Dyadobacter chenhuakuii: one gene and its partner. The protein of the gene in region 1 interacts with the protein of each later gene in a pairwise test. Links are inferred from orthologs where the notes say so. Each region holds a gene or a part of one and is shown in the gene's direction. Other genes may lie near its edges. The genes, in order: NFI80_RS13305 and NFI80_RS24890.

Evidence for each region.
Region 2: the proteins of NFI80_RS13305 (region 1) and NFI80_RS24890 interact in binary tests that used the Escherichia coli proteins (3 or more experiments, as listed by UniProt). The link is inferred for Dyadobacter chenhuakuii from one-to-one orthologs.

What each region holds. Positions count from the first base shown.
Region 1 is NZ_CP098805.1:3,216,582-3,225,538, forward strand. The notes cover bases 3,787-6,704. They hold NFI80_RS13305 (ABC-F family ATP-binding cassette domain-containing protein), read left to right. Parts: upstream 3,787-4,226; coding sequence 4,227-6,182; downstream 6,183-6,704. Other genes in these bases: NFI80_RS13300 (precorrin-2 dehydrogenase/sirohydrochlorin ferrochelatase family protein), read right to left, coding at 3,787-4,118; NFI80_RS13310 (Uma2 family endonuclease), read right to left, coding at 6,244-6,704. Also shown: NFI80_RS13295 (SusC/RagA family TonB-linked outer membrane protein), read right to left, coding at 1-3,345; more of NFI80_RS13300, read right to left, coding at 3,540-3,786; more of NFI80_RS13310, read right to left, coding at 6,705-6,801; NFI80_RS13315 (type IX secretion system plug protein), read left to right, coding at 6,926-8,209; redox-regulated ATPase YchF, read right to left, coding at 8,266-8,957. UniProt on the Escherichia coli protein: Genetic data indicate it may be involved in ribosome assembly or function.
Region 2 is NZ_CP098805.1:5,927,982-5,937,349, forward strand. What follows is about bases 3,963-7,291. They hold NFI80_RS24890 (2-oxoglutarate dehydrogenase E1 component), read left to right. Parts: upstream 3,963-4,328; coding sequence 4,329-7,091; downstream 7,092-7,291. Other genes in these bases: NFI80_RS24885 (PorP/SprF family type IX secretion system membrane protein), read left to right, coding at 3,963-4,216; odhB (2-oxoglutarate dehydrogenase complex dihydrolipoyllysine-residue succinyltransferase), read left to right, coding at 7,142-7,291. Outside these bases: NFI80_RS24880 (hypothetical protein), read left to right, coding at 1-3,193; more of NFI80_RS24885, read left to right, coding at 3,293-3,962; more of odhB, read left to right, coding at 7,292-8,776; NFI80_RS24900 (nucleotide pyrophosphohydrolase), read right to left, coding at 8,872-9,201; dtd (D-aminoacyl-tRNA deacylase), read right to left, coding at 9,289-9,368. UniProt on the Escherichia coli protein: E1 component of the 2-oxoglutarate dehydrogenase (OGDH) complex which catalyzes the decarboxylation of 2-oxoglutarate, the first step in the conversion of 2-oxoglutarate to succinyl-CoA and CO(2).

The sequences.
Region 1 (8,957 bases):
TTTGAGTGCCACCGTGAATTGCTTCTGGATCGGCTGGGCCACACCACCCGAGTTGAAAAACTCAGGATCCTGTCCTTTCAATTTTTTATCCGCATAAATCAACCATGGATTGATAGATGAAAGCTGAATGCTCGCTCCTTTGAAACCGTATCTTGCAGCAACGACCAACGGGACTTTATATGCCAGTGAGACTGATTTCAATCTGATAAAATCCCCTCTGGCAACGCGCTCGGTTGAATAATTATAGATGTTATAGGGATATGTTCCTGACAGATATTGTTTTTCAAGCATATCGCTGATGGATGGAACAGTTGTTACGCTTTCATCACCTGCCATTACCCACCTATCTAGGAATTCTCTCGGCATGGCATCCAGATCACTGAATGTGTCCTTGTAAAGCGGGTTGAGGCGAATTTTGTTTCCGGCCTGATACGTTATAAACACATTCAGCGACAGATCTTTATAAGTTAATGTGTTATTAAAACCGCCTGTAAATGGTGGGTCAACCGGCCCTTCATATTTGAGGTAACCTACATTCTGATCTTGCAGATAAACATCCGAACTGACTTCACCATTTTCGTTCAAAAAGATAGGCACGCCCGTTGTCGGATTCAGTGCGTCATATTTAATCGAGAATAAACTCCGAACGGGTCTTCCTTTTACATTGGCGCCTTCTGCTTTGACAAGGTCAAAGATGCCGGGGCTGTTATCCACATTCGTGATCTGTGTACGGGCATAACCCACCGTCACACGCGAGCGGAAATCCCAGTCTTTGTTTTTAAATAAAACCCCATCCAACGAAAAATCCACACCATAGGATTGCATATCGGCGTAGTTGGCCACTTTATAAATCTGCCCCCCTATTCCCGACGTCTTGATTTGATCGATCAGGTCGAAGCTGTTGCGAATGTAACCGTCCACGCTCAGGTTTATGCGATTAGCCAGAAAGCCAAGATCCAATCCCACGTTTCCGCTGTAAAGCTTCTCCCAGGTAAGTTCTGTGTTTTCGAGAGAAGCAAGCTGTATAGCAGACTCTTTTTCATCACCATAAGGGCGTCTGGTAATGATGCTCTGGAACAATGCTGCTGAGTTTGTTGCCGGGCCAGTGTCCGCAGAAAGTCCATAACTCGCGCGCAACCGACCCATACTGAGCCATTTAAACCTTTTGATAAAATTCTCACGGTCAAAATTCCAGGAACCTGCTACAGTGTACGTTGGCAGCCAGCGTGCTATGGCCGACTTTCCGAAGCCGTTGGAACCATCGTAGCGGACATAACCTGTGAAATTGTACTTGTCGTCTAATGTATAACCGGCGCTTCCGTAAAATGCAGCGAAACGCTCGTAATCCATCCGCATGCCGTAATATTGGAAATTGGCCTCAATGGTCTGTTTCAAGATCCGGTAATCCACAAACGGCGTCCCACCCTGCCCATATTGAAAGCCGTAACCGGTGTTATTGGAATTTTGCCGGTTAGTATATTTAATCTCCTGCCCTGCCAGCACATTGACAGCGTGCCTTTCATTAAATGTTTTATTGTATCTGATGTTGTTACGAATGTTATAAAACAACATCTGATCCTCGTTCCGGTTGTAGAAACCACCGCTAGGGAGCACAACCACAGGATATGCATTGGGCACATCGGGATCGGTGTAGAGATATTTGTTTGCTAATGCAATCGTCGAGTTATCCGCCGCGCGATATGCATTGGCCATATTGGAATTTTCGGTGATAATGTGCTCGCGGCCCGTTTGAATGTAGCGCAACGCACCTATAAAATCATAGGTAATGTTATCCGTGATTTTATAGGAAAAATCACCCTGCAATTTGATATCGGCCAGATTAAGCTTGATCCGGTTGTTTTCCAGCTCCGATACGATGTTGAATGGTGCGAAGTTTCTTCTGAAAAATTCAAGGTTTCCATTTTCGTCATAAGCAGTCAGCGTCCTGCTCGTATTGAGCGCGTAGCTGAAAGGATTAATGTCGAAATCCCTGTCAAACTTGCCTTCGACCGGATTGCTTCTCCGGCTCAGCGAACCAGGCGCTTCCTGTCTTCTTACGGAAGCAAGCGTCAGCAGCCCGAGCGTAATTCTCGGTGAAAGCTGGTAATTGTTTTTAAAGTTTAATGTGTATCGCTTGACCTTATCAGCAATTGTCCAGCCATTATCATCGAGATAACTGGTTGATACATAAGATTGTGATTTGTCTGTCCCGAATGATACGCTTACAGAATGTTCCTGAATGAAGTTTTGCTTGAAAAGGACATCAAACCAGTCGGTGTTGGTCCGGGCGTATCCCAGCAAGAAATTCCGCTTCGCTTCCTGCGTATTGGCGAGGGGAAAATTTCCCTGGTCGTCGCCTGCGAGGGAATTGTAATATTTGCCATAAACACCATAATCGGGTTTGGACAGGACGCTGGAAGTAAGGAATCCTTTTCTTTCGAGCTCACCCAGCACGGACATTTGCTGAGCGGAGTTCATAATGTTGAAATTCCTGTAACTAGGAGTCAGCTGCGTGCTAAAATTCCCGGAATACGTAATGACAGGCTTGCCGCTTTTCCCTTTTTTCGTAGTGATCACGATTACACCGTTCATGGCTCGCGCACCATAGAGCGCGGCGGCGGCAGCGTCTTTAAGAATATCAAATGTCTCAATATCAGCCGGGTTAACCCCTGCCACTGCGGAGCCCAGCAATGTTGTGGGATCGCCGCTTGAAAGCTGATCATTGGAAATGTTCACAATATCTTCCTGCACGACACCGTCAATCACCCATAGTGGCTTGTTATCGCCATTCAATGAAGTTGCACCGCGAATCCGCACTTTGGGCGCAGCGCCGAATGTTCCGGAAACGTTTTGGACAGAAACCCCCGCTGCACGTCCTTCGAGCATCCGGCTAACATCGGGCAGACCGTCGATTTTGACATCGTCCGTTTTTAATGTTACAGCCGATCCTGTAAATTTATTTTTATCAATTTGCTGAAAACCAGTTACTACCACATCCTGCAAGCCCACTGCATCCTCGGCGAGTTCGATAGAAACACTTCGCGCAGCTTTCACTTCTTTGGGCAAAAATCCGATCATTGTTACAACCAGCGTGGCACCCTCATTCACTCCTTGCAGCACAAACTCACCTTTTTCGTTCGTTACCGTGCCTTTTTGCGTTCCTTTCACCCGGACTGTCGACCCAACCAACGTTTCTCCGGTCGCGCTTTTGACAACGCCCTTAATGTCAATATCCGCAGTGGATATTGTATTTGAAAAAACAGAAATTGAACTGGAAAGGAAAACGAAGAATGCAAGCAAAAATGAAAGCCGACTCAGGCCACTGATCCGATAGAGAACATTCATATAAAACAAAGTATAAGTCTAACGCAAATTAATGGGTTTCCGCCAGGACGGATTTAATGATTAATTATCTCAATAATACGCAGAAAAACGGAACGATACGGAGGGGTGGCGCTAAACTTTCGCTTTGCAATTAATAAAACTTTCTGTACTCAAATTTATTGTGATGTAACCGGGCGTTGTAGGCCTTTTTTTGACTATTTTTTTTTCTCTGTCAAAACGGAAGTAATGCGGTTCAATTCTTCAACTTTAAAGGCAAAATCGCCCTTTAACATATCCCTAACTGCCTTTAACTGCTCCATTGCCGTTTCCAGATTATCGGGCAAGGCTTCGCCTAAAACCTCCTTCAAACGCTTGGCGAGCGTTGGGGACATTCCATTTGTGGAAATCGCCACTTTCAAATTCCCTTTCCTCACCACCGAAGAAAGATAAAAATCGCAGATTGCGGGCGTATCGGCCACATTGACAAGCATGTTCCGCGACCTGGCTACGCCGGCGATCCGGGCGTTTTCCAGCTTATCATTGGTTGCGACAATAACCATGTCTTTCGTGTCAAGATCCGCGTCCTCAAACCTGCGTTCAATTAAACTTATCCGGGAATTCAGGTTTGCTATATCGCGTATTTCCTGGCGGATGTCGGGGGAAACGAGCGTAACATTGGCAAGGGGCGAATTGTCCAGCACCGCTGTGATTTTTTCCAGTCCTACATATCCTCCACCCACGATAAGCGTATGCAGGTTTTCGAGTTTGAGGAAGATCGGGAAGAGATTGTTCATGGTCAAATTTACATTAAATCTGACAATAACGTGGTTATGCGCGGGCTTTTATAACTATTCCAACAAATCCACTTTTTCTATCTCCCACTTTCGCCGTACCTTTGCGGCATGATCGCGATTACCAACCTCAGTTACTTTCTTGGCGACCGGGCACTCTACGACAGTGCTTCGCTGCATATCAAGCCCAAACAAAAGATCGGCCTTATCGGTCTGAATGGCACAGGAAAGTCAACATTGCTTAGAATGATAAACGGGGAGTTCCAGCCGGACGGCGGAAATATCTCCAAATCGGGCGACTGTACCATCGGTTTCCTGAACCAGGATTTGCTTTCTTACCAGAGCGATGATTCCATTTTGTCGGTAGCCATGCAGGCTTTTGAACGGCAAAATGTGTTGCAGATCCAGATGGACAAGATCCTGCACGACATGGAGCACAATTATACAGATGCACTGGTCGATAAGCTGGCGCGGGTCCAGGAAGAATTTGAAGCATTGGACGGGTACACCATTCAATCCAAGGCAGAAGCGATCCTGGAAGGCCTGGGTTTTGTTACAGATGATCTACACAGACCATTGAAATTGTTTTCCGGGGGTTGGAGAATGCGGGTTATGCTGGCAAAGTTGCTCTTGCAAAAACCATCATTACTCATGCTCGATGAGCCAACCAACCACTTGGACTTACCTTCTATTCAGTGGGTTGAGAAATATGTTCAGAGTTATGAAGGCGCTGTAATCGTGGTTTCCCACGACAGGCAATTTCTGGATAACACCATTGATACAACGGTTGAAGTTGCCAATGGAAAGCTGAATTACTACGCCGGAAACTATTCCTACTATATGGAGGAAAAAGAGGAACGCAACGAAATTCAGCGCGGTGCTTATGAAAACCAGCAGGCCAAAATTCGCCAGACAGAACGATTTATCGAGCGTTTTAAAGCCAAAGCAACCAAATCGCGTCAGGTTCAGAGCCGTGTGAAGGCATTGGATAAAATGGATGTTGTGGACCAGGTGATCGACGAGAATGCGAAAGTGCATTTCCGTTTCCAATTTACTACGCAACCGGGAAGACACGTTTTCCAGCTTGAAGATGCTTCCAAAGCTTATGGCGATAAGGTCATTCTGGACAGCACCAACATTAGCATGGAACGCGGTGATAAAATTGCATTGATCGGAGCGAACGGACGCGGAAAATCAACAGTGCTTCGTGTTGTAGCTGGAACAGAGCCGATTGAAGGAAAAAGAAGATTAGGGCACAATGTTTCTTTTACATTCTACGCACAGCACCAGCTGGAATCGCTGAATGTGAACCATAACCTCATTGAAGAGCTTAAATACGCTAATCCTAACAAAACCGAGACGGAGTTACGGACGGTTTTGGGATGTTTTTTATTCACCGGGGATGATGTTTTTAAGAAAATAAAAGTCCTTTCGGGAGGTGAGAAATCACGGGTTGCATTGGCCAAGGTTTTGCTTTCACAAGCCAACTTTCTGCTGCTCGATGAGCCTACCAACCACTTGGACATGCAGTCGGTGAACATTCTGATCCAGGCTTTGCAGCAATATGAAGGCAGTTACATTGTGGTTTCCCACGATAGATATTTTGTTGAAAACATTGCGAACAAGATCTGGTACATTGAAGATCACCAGATTAAGGAATATCCAGGCACATATCAGGAATATGAAGTGTGGGTTGAAGAGCGTGGTTTGCAATCGGCTGTGAGTGACAAAGCAACGGTTAGCAGCGCACCGCCACAGAAGGCAGCTCCGCAACCTGCGTCCAACGGAAATGCCTCCAAAAATAACGGCAAGCCTGTTTCCAACGAAGATTCGCAAAAAATAAAGAAAGCACAGAAGCAGATCGAAGAACTTGAAGCTACTATCAACAATCTGGAAATCAAGAAAACAGAAACAGAAGTTAAGCTAGCGAACCCGGAAATTTACAACGATTCAAAAGCACTTGCTGATTTAAACCGATTCTATACAGACATTAAGCAGAAGCTGGATCAAAGCACGGAGACCTGGGAGAATCTGATGCTGGAAGTGGATGCGCTGGCTGGGAAGTAAGTATTTAATGTTAGTAAAGCAAAAAGGGAAATCAAACGATTTCCCTTTTTGCTTTTAATGTCTAATTCAATCCAATAGTTCGAGCATAAACGTCTTTCAGCTCGATCTGGACATTAATGTTTGTCAATGTGATCCGCTCGTTAATGTTGTTGATTTCTGAATTCAACAACCAAGTCCCGTCTTCGTTTTTCCGAAAGACCTCGACGGAAATTGATAAGGAATCAACAAGGATATAGTCCGTCAATGTTGGGATTGATCTGTAAAGCCGAAATTTATCACCCCTATCATATGCGCTTGTAGATTTAGACAATACTTCAATTATTACAGATGGGTTGATTAATGTGTCCTTATCATTTTGAGAGAATTCCGGCTTCCCGCAAAGGATTATTATGTCAGGATAAGTATAAAGACCGTTTTGGGGAATATGCAAGCGCATGTCACTTGAAAAATTTTGACAAGATCGGCCTTTCAGTGCCATGTAAATTTCCCCTGATAGGTTTGCCATAATCCGATTGTGATTAGGACTCGCCCCTGCCATTGCAAATATCTCCCCTTGGTAATATTCGCTTTTGTACTCGGCTTCTCTTTCCAGCTCCAAATATTCTTGTTCTGAATACATTTTAATAGTCTGTGCGATCATGTTGATTATGTAAGTTAAAAAATAGTTGCCAGCGTGCAAAACACGTTTGGCTATTCAGACGTACATTACATAAAAAGTCACAGGATAATTTTAATGATTTATTATGAGGTTGATTTCGCTTTTTTTGTGGTTTGGGTTGACGTATGGAAATGCGAATGCGCAATCTCAAAACATCAGATTGGAAGATTATATATATAATGATAAAATAAAAACCGTGCTGCTTGCACCAGCATTGGAAAACCCCGAAAACCCAACCCGCCTGCTAACGCCTGCCATTAAGCCGCTAACGAGTCCTGCCCCGCTTGTTTTAGAATTTGATGATCTTTCGGGTCAATTTGAGGGTTACCGTGCCAAAATCATCCATTGCAATGCGGATTGGACCAAATCAAACCTGAACGACATTGAATTTACATTTGAATTCAACGAATATCCGATCAATGATTATCAGCAGGCATTCAGTACGAAAGTGCCCTATTTTCACTACAAACTCGATTTGCCTAAACTCAAATTATCAGGAAATTATGTCATTTATGTTTATTCCGATCGGGATAGAAAGCCTGTGCTAAGCCGCCGTTTCATGCTTTACGAATCACGCGTGAACATTGATGCGAAAGCGCGTTTTTCACAAGGGATTCAGCAGCAGTTCTCGGACCAGCAGATTGATTTTGTAGTTGATTATAAAGGATATCCCTTGAATGCGCCGCAAACAGACCTGAAAGTGGTCCTCAGGAAAAACTTCCGTTTCAATGAAATAAGGACCAATTTTAAACCGACCAATGTCAGGCCTTTTGATCAGATTTTGGAGTACACATTCTTTGATCTCGAAAACACTTTTCCAGGCGGAAATGAATATCGCTATTTCGATAGCCGCAGCCTGACCGGAAGAGGCTTTGGGGTTAATGAAATCGAGCGGTCGGACGAATTTACAAGGCTGATGTTATTCCCTGACAAGTCCCGGGCTAACAATGCATACATTCAAACAGATGATTTTAATGGTCAATACATTGTAGATCAGCGCGAATCAGGGAACGGAAGTGTCGAAGCTGACTATACGCCTGTCCTGTTCACATTGAGAACCCAACAAGACCCCGAGGCTACATTTTACGTGAATGGGGCCTTCAATCTTTGGCAACTTACGGATGCCAATAAGATGACTTACAATGCGGCGACCAATGCTTATGAAGTTGAAATGATGATCAAACAAGGCGTCATCAATTATAATTACACAATGGTTAAGGCGGGACAAACACCCGATGAGGGATACATTGAAGGCAATTATGGCGCAACAGAGAATGATTACGACATCCTCATTTACCATCGCCCGCAAGCAGGAAGAGCCGATCTGCTGATCGGTTACCGAACCGTGGAATGGAACAGACGGCGCTGAAAGGCACAAAAAAAGGAGCGACCATTAGCCGCTCCTTCATCATTGAAATATCTTTATTATACATTGAAACGGAAGTGCATAATGTCACCATCCGCAACAACGTATTCCTTGCCTTCAACGGCCATTTTACCAACCTCTTTCACGCCTGCTTCCGTTTTATATTGCTCGTAATCAGCAATTTTAATCACTTCCGCACGGATGAAGCCTTTTTCGAAATCACTGTGAATCACACCCGCAGCTTGTGGCGCTTTCCAGCCTTTTTCAATCGTCCAGGCTCTTACTTCCTTCACACCGGCTGTGAAATAAGTGATCAGGTTCAGCAGTGAATAAGAAGCTTTGATCAATTTACTCAAACCGGATTCTTTCAAACCATATTCTCCCAGGAACATTTCATGCTCTTCCGGATCTTCAATTTCTGAAATCTGTGATTCGATAGCTGCACAAAGGACAATTACGTCTGCGCCTTCATGTTTCACAGCCTCGCGCAATTTTTCAGAATATTCATTGCCGGTTAGCATTGAGTTTTCATCCACATTGGCAACATAAAGCACCGGCTTGGCAGTCAGCAATTGCAAATCACCGATTACGGCTTCTTTGGTTTCTGCATCGATCACCACGCTGCGGGCATTCTTGCCTTCTTCGAGCGTTGCTTTATATTTTTTCAACCATTCCAGCTCCGCTTTCGCTTTTGCATCACCGGCACGGGCTCCTTTTTCTGTTTTCTGAATTTTTTTCTCAACAGATTCAA
Region 2 (9,368 bases), 2.7 Mb from region 1 along the record:
TTCGGTCGGTCTTTTAGCGGTTTTAGGATTATTTACCGAATCAGTAGCGCAACGCTACCCCTCCCAGGAAACATTTGGAAAGAACAGGGTTCAGTACAAGACCTTTAACTGGAAAATATTCAGAACAACCAATTTCGAAATCTATCATTACCAGGGCGGAACTGCGCTTGCCAAGCTGACTGCGCAATATGCTGAAAGTGAATTTGATAAGATCACCGATATCCTGGGCTGGACTCCTTACAGCCGTGTAAAAATCTTTCTTTACAATTCTCCTGCCGAGTTGGAACAGAGCAACATGGGGCTGTCTACATTGGATAACCTTAATGAGCAGAAACTGGATCTTTCCCAGTCACGGGTGGAAGTTGCATACACTGGAAACCAGGTTACATTTCGCCAGAAACTGGTAAAAGACATTAGCCTATTGTTTGTTTACGACATGCTTTATGGCGGAAATATGAAGGAAGCGCTGCAAAGTTCATTACTGCTGACGCTGCCAGAATGGTTCATGTCAGGAACTGCGGCATACATTGCAGAGGGCTGGTCGCCGGAATTGAATGATTACATGCGTGATTTTTTCAAAAACCGCAATGTGCGTAAGCCGACATTAATGACTGGCAATGACGCTACACTGATCGGTCACTCCATCTGGAATTACATTGCTGAACGCTACGGAAAAGACAAGATTTCAGATATCCTGAACCTTACCCGCATTATCAGAACCGAGCAAACCAGCATTACCAGCACTTTGGGGATCCAGTCTTACAACCGTTTTCTACGTGATTGGAAAGCATATTATTTAAACCAAAACAAAAACGCCGAGCAGTTTTACGCTGATCCGGCTCCAACCTGGAAATATAAGCTGAATGAATTCGGCGTTTCCGATGCAAGCGCCGTAATTAAGGTGTCTCCGGATAAGAAATTTACGGCCGTTAGTGAGATCAAGAATGGTCGTTACAGGGTTTATTTGTTTGATAGTGAGACCGGTAGCAAGAAAATCGTTCGTCAGGGCAAGCTTGATTTCATAGGCGGAAGGGTGAAAACGCAGCCACCGCTTTTAGGCTGGTCCCGGAATAACGTGTTATCGATCCTGGCTACTGAAAATGACCGCAAGAATTTTTATCAGTATGAAAACCTGGGCACGAAAAAGGTCAAGGTGAAGCTGAAACGCAATATTCGTGGTCTGGATCAGATTGTGGATATGGATGTTTCGCATGACGGAACAATGCTTGCCGTAAGTGCGGATAAGGGCGGACAAAATGACCTTTATCTGATCAGCGTTGCGCGGGCTTCTGCATTGCCATTAACAAGTGATCTTTACGATGATCTTTCCCCACGTTTCGTGCAAGGATCGTCGCGTAGGGTGGTTTTCTCTTCCAACCGGTCGGTGGATTCGCTGGGAACCGGCGATAAGGGAAATTACAAATCAATTTCGGGCTCGTTTACGATTTTCGAGCATGATGGAACGCCCAAGTCGGACAATCTGCTGAAACTCGTTCAGGCGGACGGAAAAACCAAGATATTGCCGGTTTACGCGGACGAAAATGACATTGTATACATTTCGAATGAGAAAGGCGTAAGCAACCTTTTTAAATTTAACCGTGCAAGCAATACAAATTCCCAGCTCACCAACTACATTCAAGGCATCAGAAATGCGGATTTGACAACCAAGTCGGGTGGAGGATTGGCTTACACTTATTTGAACGACGGTTATTACACAGCGGCTTTCAAAAATGGTTTTGATATCAATGCAACGGTAAACACACCGGCATTGACCAATGGTGCTGCGGCTGCTGCCCCGGCTGGAACATCAGCTGCTGGTACAACAACGGCCCAGAAAGCAGATTCGGCACAGCAGGCAAAACCTGCGGGAACGCCTAAAATCGCTCTGAAAGAAGGCGAAGTGGATACGGATAATTACGAATTTGACGAGGACGTTCTGAAAGCTTTCGAATCAAAACAGCGCCGGGGAACATTCCCGACATCGCCAAGCACATTGTCGAGGTCGAAAGCGACAAGGGAGAACATTGCTATCAAAGGGCCATATCCTTACAAAGGATTATTCATTACTAATGACGCCAATTCCGACTGGCGCATCGACCCGATCAGGGGATTTGGTTACGCTCAGTCCATTTCGATGAATGATCTGCTTGAAAACCATGTCATTAAAGCAGGACTTTTCATTTCCTCGAATTTCCGCAACAGCGATCTTTTTGCAGAATATAATAACAATACTTACCGCATTGATTTTGGGCTGCGTATAGATAGAAAGAGCCTTTACGTTGATTCTGAGGGAGCGCCGCAGAAATACCGGTTTAACCAGCTGATGTTTACGGCATCCTATCCATTTTCGACGACAAGCCGCTTCTCGCTTTCCCCGATGTTCAGCTCTACACGTATGATCGATGTGTATTTGCTGCCAAATCCTGATCTGGCATCGAACTATGGTGGTTTGCGGAGTGAATATGTGTTTGATAACACGCGTGTAAACGGTATGAATATGATGGAAGGAACGCGCTTCAAGATCCGTTATGACCTGCAACAAGGCTTGTCGAATGGCAATGAAAGTTTCAATCGCGTAAGCCTCGATTTTCGTCATTACCAAAAAATCCACCGCGACCTGATCCTGGCGGTTCGTGCTTCGGCGAGTCATTCGGGTGGTAAGGCCCCAAAACAGAACATTCTGGGTGGGATGGAAAACTGGATCGGAAACAAGAAGGAAGTACGCACCGGTGACAACCCGCTCGATTTCCAAAAAGACAACCGCGACATTTTCTTCGCAGATTTCGCCACCAATTTGCGAGGCTTTAAGCTGAACCGATTATCCGGAACAAGCTATATGTTGTTGAATGCCGAATTGAGAATACCATTGGTGAAATATCTTTATCGCGGTGCGATCACTTCCAGCTTCCTCCGCAACTTCCAGATCGTCGGTTTTGGCGATATCGGAACTGCATGGACGGGTAAGGGGCCATTCAGCGAAAACAACAGTTTGAATACGCAAATCATTGGAAGCGAGGAAGATCCTTTCCGTGCAACGGTTACCAACTTCAAAAATCCGTATTTAATGGGTTATGGAGTAGGCGCCAGAACGACGTTATTCGGCTTCTATGCTAAGTTTGATTACGCCTGGGGTGTCGACAACGGTTATACAAATAAGGCCGTTCCTTACGTGACATTAGGCTATGATTTTTAATTAAAGAATCAGTATAAATTTTAAATTCACGGTTCTTATTGGTGGCAAGGGATAACTTCTCTTGCCATTTTTAGTTAGTAATTGATTTAAATGAATCTCATGAACACACAACTTTTTCGGATCAGATTAAATGTTTGCCTTTTGCTGTTGGCAGCCGCAAGTTTCCAGCCTCTTTTGGCGCAAAGAGAAGTCCTTTACGAACAATATGTGCAAAGCCCGATGACCATTAACCCCGGCTTTACAGGTGTGCGGGAGACTTTCAATATGACGGCAATGTTCCGCAGAAAATGGTTTAACATTCAAAACTCGCCATCCAGTCAGACATTCACCGCAGACGGGACCGTTGCCAATGGCAAGTTTGGAATAGGCTTTATGGCATTGAATGACCAGACGAGTTTTTTCACTACCACGGGCTTTTCCGGCTCGTTCGCCTATCATCTCGGTATTTCGGATAATTGGAAGCTCGGGCTTGGTGCGCAGGGGGGAATTAATGTGCTTCCGGTTGTGGATTTGAGCTCTCCCAGGAATAATACGGTGCTTGGAAGTTTCGGAATCGGGGCATGGCTGCGTTCGGATCGTCTGTATTTCGGGATATCAAAACCGGAACTGTTGACACAGAATTTCGGCAATCAGGCAATAACCAGCGTTTATCGTCGTCCCTTATATATAATGGCTGGTGGCAGTTACTATTTAAATGATGATCTGATGATATTGCCGCACGTTCTGTTTGTCCAGGAGAAGGACCATGCATTGCGTTTCGACCTGGGTAGCAGGTTTTGGTTTAATGAAAAAGTCGGCATAGGGGCGTCATACCGGATTGGGGGCGGATATCAGTCATTTTCGCAGAAAGTGGATTATTTGCAGATCTCGGCAGAAGTGCAGGCAGGAAAGAATATCAGATTGGGATATTTTTACAGCACGCGCCAGGTTGAGCAACTTTACGCCAACTATTCCGGCCCGAAAGGCATACATGAACTTATGCTGAAATTTGTACCGAGTCCGAACGGGTTTCAGAAAAACTAGTGCGGCTGGACGGTCAGAGATCGTTTTTGGCCTAAGTTAAAAGGATAATTTATTCGTAATGTTTTAATAAGTCTCGTACCTTTGTGCGGTAAATGAAATACTCACTTTTGTGATGGATAAATACACATATATAGCAAATTCCGACGGCGCTTACATAGAGGAATTGTACAATTCCTATAAGCAGAATCCAGCTTCAGTAGACGAAGGCTGGCAGAAATTTTTTGAAGGCTTTGACTTCTCACAAAAGTATCCTGTCAACGGCAACGGCCATGCGAACGGCGCTGCTAATGGCAAGGAAGCAGCCACAATTTCGAAAACCGATCCCTCCCGTATCCGCAAGGAAATGGAAGTTGTTCACCTAATCCGTGGATTCCGGTCAAGAGGCCACTTACTGGCAACTACCAACCCCATTCAAAAACGCAAGGATCGTCAGCCTCAGTTAGATATCGCTGATTTTAATCTTGGGAATGAAGATTTGGACACGGTTTTTGAAGCAGGCGTTGAGCTTTTCGGTCGTCCGGCATCACTGCGTGAAATCGTCGATTCGCTTAAAACGATTTATACAAGAAACATTGGTTTCGAATATTTATACATCCGTGACCGCGAGCAAAAAAGCTGGTTGCGCAAGAAAATTGAGAAGGAAGCATTGAATATGAGTTTCTCGATTGATGAGAAAAAACATATTCTTTCAAAGCTGAACGAGGCGGTTGTTTTTGAGAATTTCCTTCACACAAAATATTTAGGTCAAAAGCGTTTTTCTCTGGAAGGTGGCGAAACTACCATCCCTGCATTGGACGCGATGATCAACAAGGCTGCTGAAATGGGCGTTGTAGAAGTGATGATTGGGATGGCACACCGTGGCCGTCTGAACGTGCTTGCCAACGTGATGCAGAAAACTTACGGGCAGATCTTCAACGAGTTTGAAGGTAACTTGCCGGACCAGGTCTGGGGAGACGGCGACGTGAAATACCACATGGGTTTTGCAAGCCAGATCACAACCAAGAATGGTGAAAAAGTACACTTGAAACTGGCGCCTAACCCTTCTCACCTTGAAGCGGTTAACCCGGTTGTTGAAGGTTATATCCGGGCACGTGCCGACGGCATGTACGACAGTGATTACGACCGCGTTCTGCCGGTTCTGATTCATGGTGATGCAGCGGTTGCCGGTCAGGGGATTGTCTATGAAGTGACCCAAATGTCTGCCTTAAATGGCTACTACACAGGTGGGACCATTCACTTTGTGATCAATAACCAGGTTGGTTTTACAACAGACTTCATTGACGCAAGGTCCAGCATTTACTGTACAGACATTGCAAAGATTGTGGATGCGCCTGTTTTACACGTAAATGGGGATGATCCTGAGGCAGTTGTATTTTGTATGCGACTGGCTGTGGAGTATCGTCAGACCTTTAATAAGGACATTTTCATTGATATGGTTTGCTATCGTCGTCATGGTCACAACGAGGCGGACGAACCGAAATTTACGCAGCCGGTTCTTTATAAATCCATTGAGAATCACCAGAATCCACGGGAGATTTATCAAAAAACGCTCTCAGATCGCGGCGATATAGACGCGCAGCTGGCAGCTAACATGGACAAAGAGTTCAAGCAGCTTTTGCAGGAGCGTTTGGATATGGTAAAGCAAAAAGCATTGCCATATATCATGCCGAAACTGGAACAGGAATGGCACACATTGCGCAAATCGAGGCCGGAGGATTTTGAAAAATCGCCTGAAACCGGTGTTCCATTGGAAACATTGGAAAAAATCGGGAAAGCATTAATCAGCACGCCTGAGAATTTCAGCCGTCTGAAACAGATCGATAAGTTGCTCAAAGATCGTGAGCAAATGATTTTTGATAAAAAAGAAGTAAACTGGGCAACAGCCGAATTGCTTGCTTACGGTTCGATTCTTACTGAAGGGAACATTGTCAGATTAAGCGGCCAGGATGTGCAGCGCGGAACATTCTCTCACCGTCATGCGGTGCTTAGGGACGTGGAAACGAATGCAGCTTACAATAGTTTACAGCATATTCAGGAAGGTCAGGGGCCGTTCATGATCTATAACTCGCTGCTATCAGAATACGGCGTTTTAGGTTTTGAATTTGGTTATTCCATGGCAAACCCTAATGCATTGGTGATCTGGGAAGCACAGTTTGGTGACTTTGCAAATGGTACGCAGGTGATCATCGACCAGTTTGTTACTTCAAGTGAAACGAAATGGGATCGCTGGACAGGGTTGGTAATGCTGCTGCCTCATGGATATGAAGGCCAGGGACCGGAGCACTCCAATGCAAGGCCGGAGCGTTATTTGCAGCTTTCTGCTAATTACAACCTGATTGTAGCAAACGTAACAACGCCTGCAAACTTCTTCCACCTGATGCGCAGGCAGTTGAAATTCCCGTTCCGCAAGCCTTTGGTAGTAATGTCGCCAAAATCGATGCTGAGACATCCACTGTGCGTTTCGCCGATCGAAAGCCTGGTCAACGGCTCGTTCCAGGAAACGATAGGAGACACTTTTGCAGATCCGAAAAAGGTGAAAAAAGTGTTGCTGTGCACAGGAAAGCTTTATTATGAGCTTTACGAAAAACAGCAGACAGACAAGCGCGACGATGTTGCTATTATCCGTCTTGAACAAATGCATCCGTTCCCGCAGACGCAGATTGATGCACATTTGGCACAATATACCAATGCAAAAGTATATTGGGTGCAGGAAGAACCTTTCAATATGGGTGGCTGGACATTCATGCTGAGAATGTACAAAGGCGCAAATCCATTGCAGGTAATCGCCCGCGAATCAAGCGCTTCTCCTTCGACCGGTTTCTCGAAAATACACGCGAAAGAGCAGGCAGAGATTATTAGCAGAGCTTTTGAATGATATTCCTATAAAATTTAGACACTTAGTTCGATAACAAGATTGCACATAAAATGGCTGAAATTGAGATAAAAGTACCGCCCGTTGGCGAGTCCATTACAGAGGTTACAATAGGGAATTGGTTCAAAAATGATGGCGATTTTGTGAAAATGGATGAGGTCATTTGTGGACTTGATTCGGATAAAGCGACATTTGAACTGACAGCAGAAGCAGAAGGCACCCTGCACATTAAAGCGCAGGAAGGCGATACGCTGAACATTGGCGACCTGATTGCAACCATCGATTCAGCCGCGAACGGTGCATCGAAAGATACTGCTCCGAAACAGGAAGCTGCCCCTGCTGCCAATGCCGCTGCACCAGCTGCGTCCGCTGCTGAGCAACCGGCTGCCGATAAAATTGAAGACAAAGCAGGTGAACCCGCCGCTGTTGCGCCAGCACAAGCTGCTGCCGCTCCTGCCGGAGGTGGTAAAACATATGAAATGAAAGTTCCGGCAGTAGGAGAGTCTATTACGGAGGTTACCATTGCTTCATGGAGCAAAAAAGACGGTGATCACGTAGAAGTTGACGAGATCCTATGCGAACTGGAATCGGATAAAGCAACATTTGAATTACCGGCAGAAGCAGCAGGAACGTTGCGGATTGTTGGAAAAGAAGGTGAAACATTGTCCATTGGTGCGATCATCTGCACCATCGAGCCGGGAGCCGGCGGAGCACAGGCATCCGCAGGATCTTCTCAACAAGCCGCTGCACCAGCCGCGGAGACAGGCGGATCAGATAAAGCATATAGCGAAAAACACGCATCACCTGTTGCTGCGAAAATTTTAGCTGAAAGAGGAATCGATCCGAAAGACGTGAATGGTTCAGGATCAGGCGGACGCATTATGAAAGACGATGCATTAAAAGCAGGCAGCAAACCCGCTGAAACTCCTGCACCGTCACAATCAGCTGCTCCGAAACCTGCCGCACCTGCTGCAGCGCCAGCCGGAGCAAGAGGTCAGCGTCGTGAGAAAATGTCTTCACTGCGTAAGACGATCGCACGCAGATTGGTTGCTGTGAAAAATGAAACGGCCATGCTTACCACGTTCAACGAGGTGGATATGAAGCCGGTTATGGACGTACGTTCGAAATTCAAAGATAAATTCAAAGAGAAGCATGAAGTTGGTTTAGGCTTTATGTCATTCTTTGTGAAAGCAGTAACCGTTGCGTTGAAAGACTTCCCGGTTATTAATGCCTATATGGACGGCGATGAGCTGGTTTACAATGATTATGCAGACATTTCGGTGGCAGTTTCTACGCCTCGCGGCTTGGTTGTGCCTGTGATCCGCAATGCTGAAACATTGTCATTCGCAGCAGTTGAAAAAGAAATCGTTCGCTTGGCCGTTCGCGCCCGGGATGGAAAACTTGGACTGGATGAAATGTCCGGTGGAACATTCACGATCACCAACGGAGGAACATTCGGTTCGATGCTTTCAACACCGATCATCAATGCACCGCAATCAGCGATTCTGGGAATGCACAACATTGTTGAACGCGCAGTTGTGGTGGACGGTCAGATCGTTATCCGTCCTATTATGTACGTGGCACTTTCTTATGACCACCGCACCATTGACGGTAAAGATTCTGTAAGCTTCCTGGTTCGCGTGAAGCAGCTTCTGGAAGATCCAATGAGATTATTACTGGATATGTAATTCAAGCATTGCATTATAAATGACGAAGAGAGCCTGGGCAACTGGGCTCTCTTTTTGTTTTCAGAAGAAATTGAGAATCAACATTACAAGCATATTTAGTTAATTAACTTCTCATTATTCTTATGCCGGTCCTTATCCCGTTCCGTTTTCTTCGCCATGTTTTTTTCAAAAGCCTCGGTCAGGTTAATGCCTGTTTGATTAGCAAGGCATATCAGCACCCACATTACATCCGCCATTTCATCGCCCAGGTCTTTGCCCAAATCCGATTTCTTGAAGGACTGATCTCCATATGTCCTGGCCATAATGCGGGCAAGTTCTCCTACTTCTTCCGTCAGGATCGCCATATTAGTCAATTCAGAAAAATAACGGACGCCATAGGTTTTGATCCAGTTGTCAACTTGGGCTTGGGCTTCTTGGATGGTCATGGGGTTAATGAGTGAATTTTGAATGAGTGAATGTTTGAGTGATATGATATTTGATTCTGACGATGTGATGGGAGATTGCCTTTTATCTCAAATCCTGTTTTTTGAATCTATGATGATGGTTACTGGCCCGTCATTGAGCAATGCAACTTTCATATCGGCACCGAAGA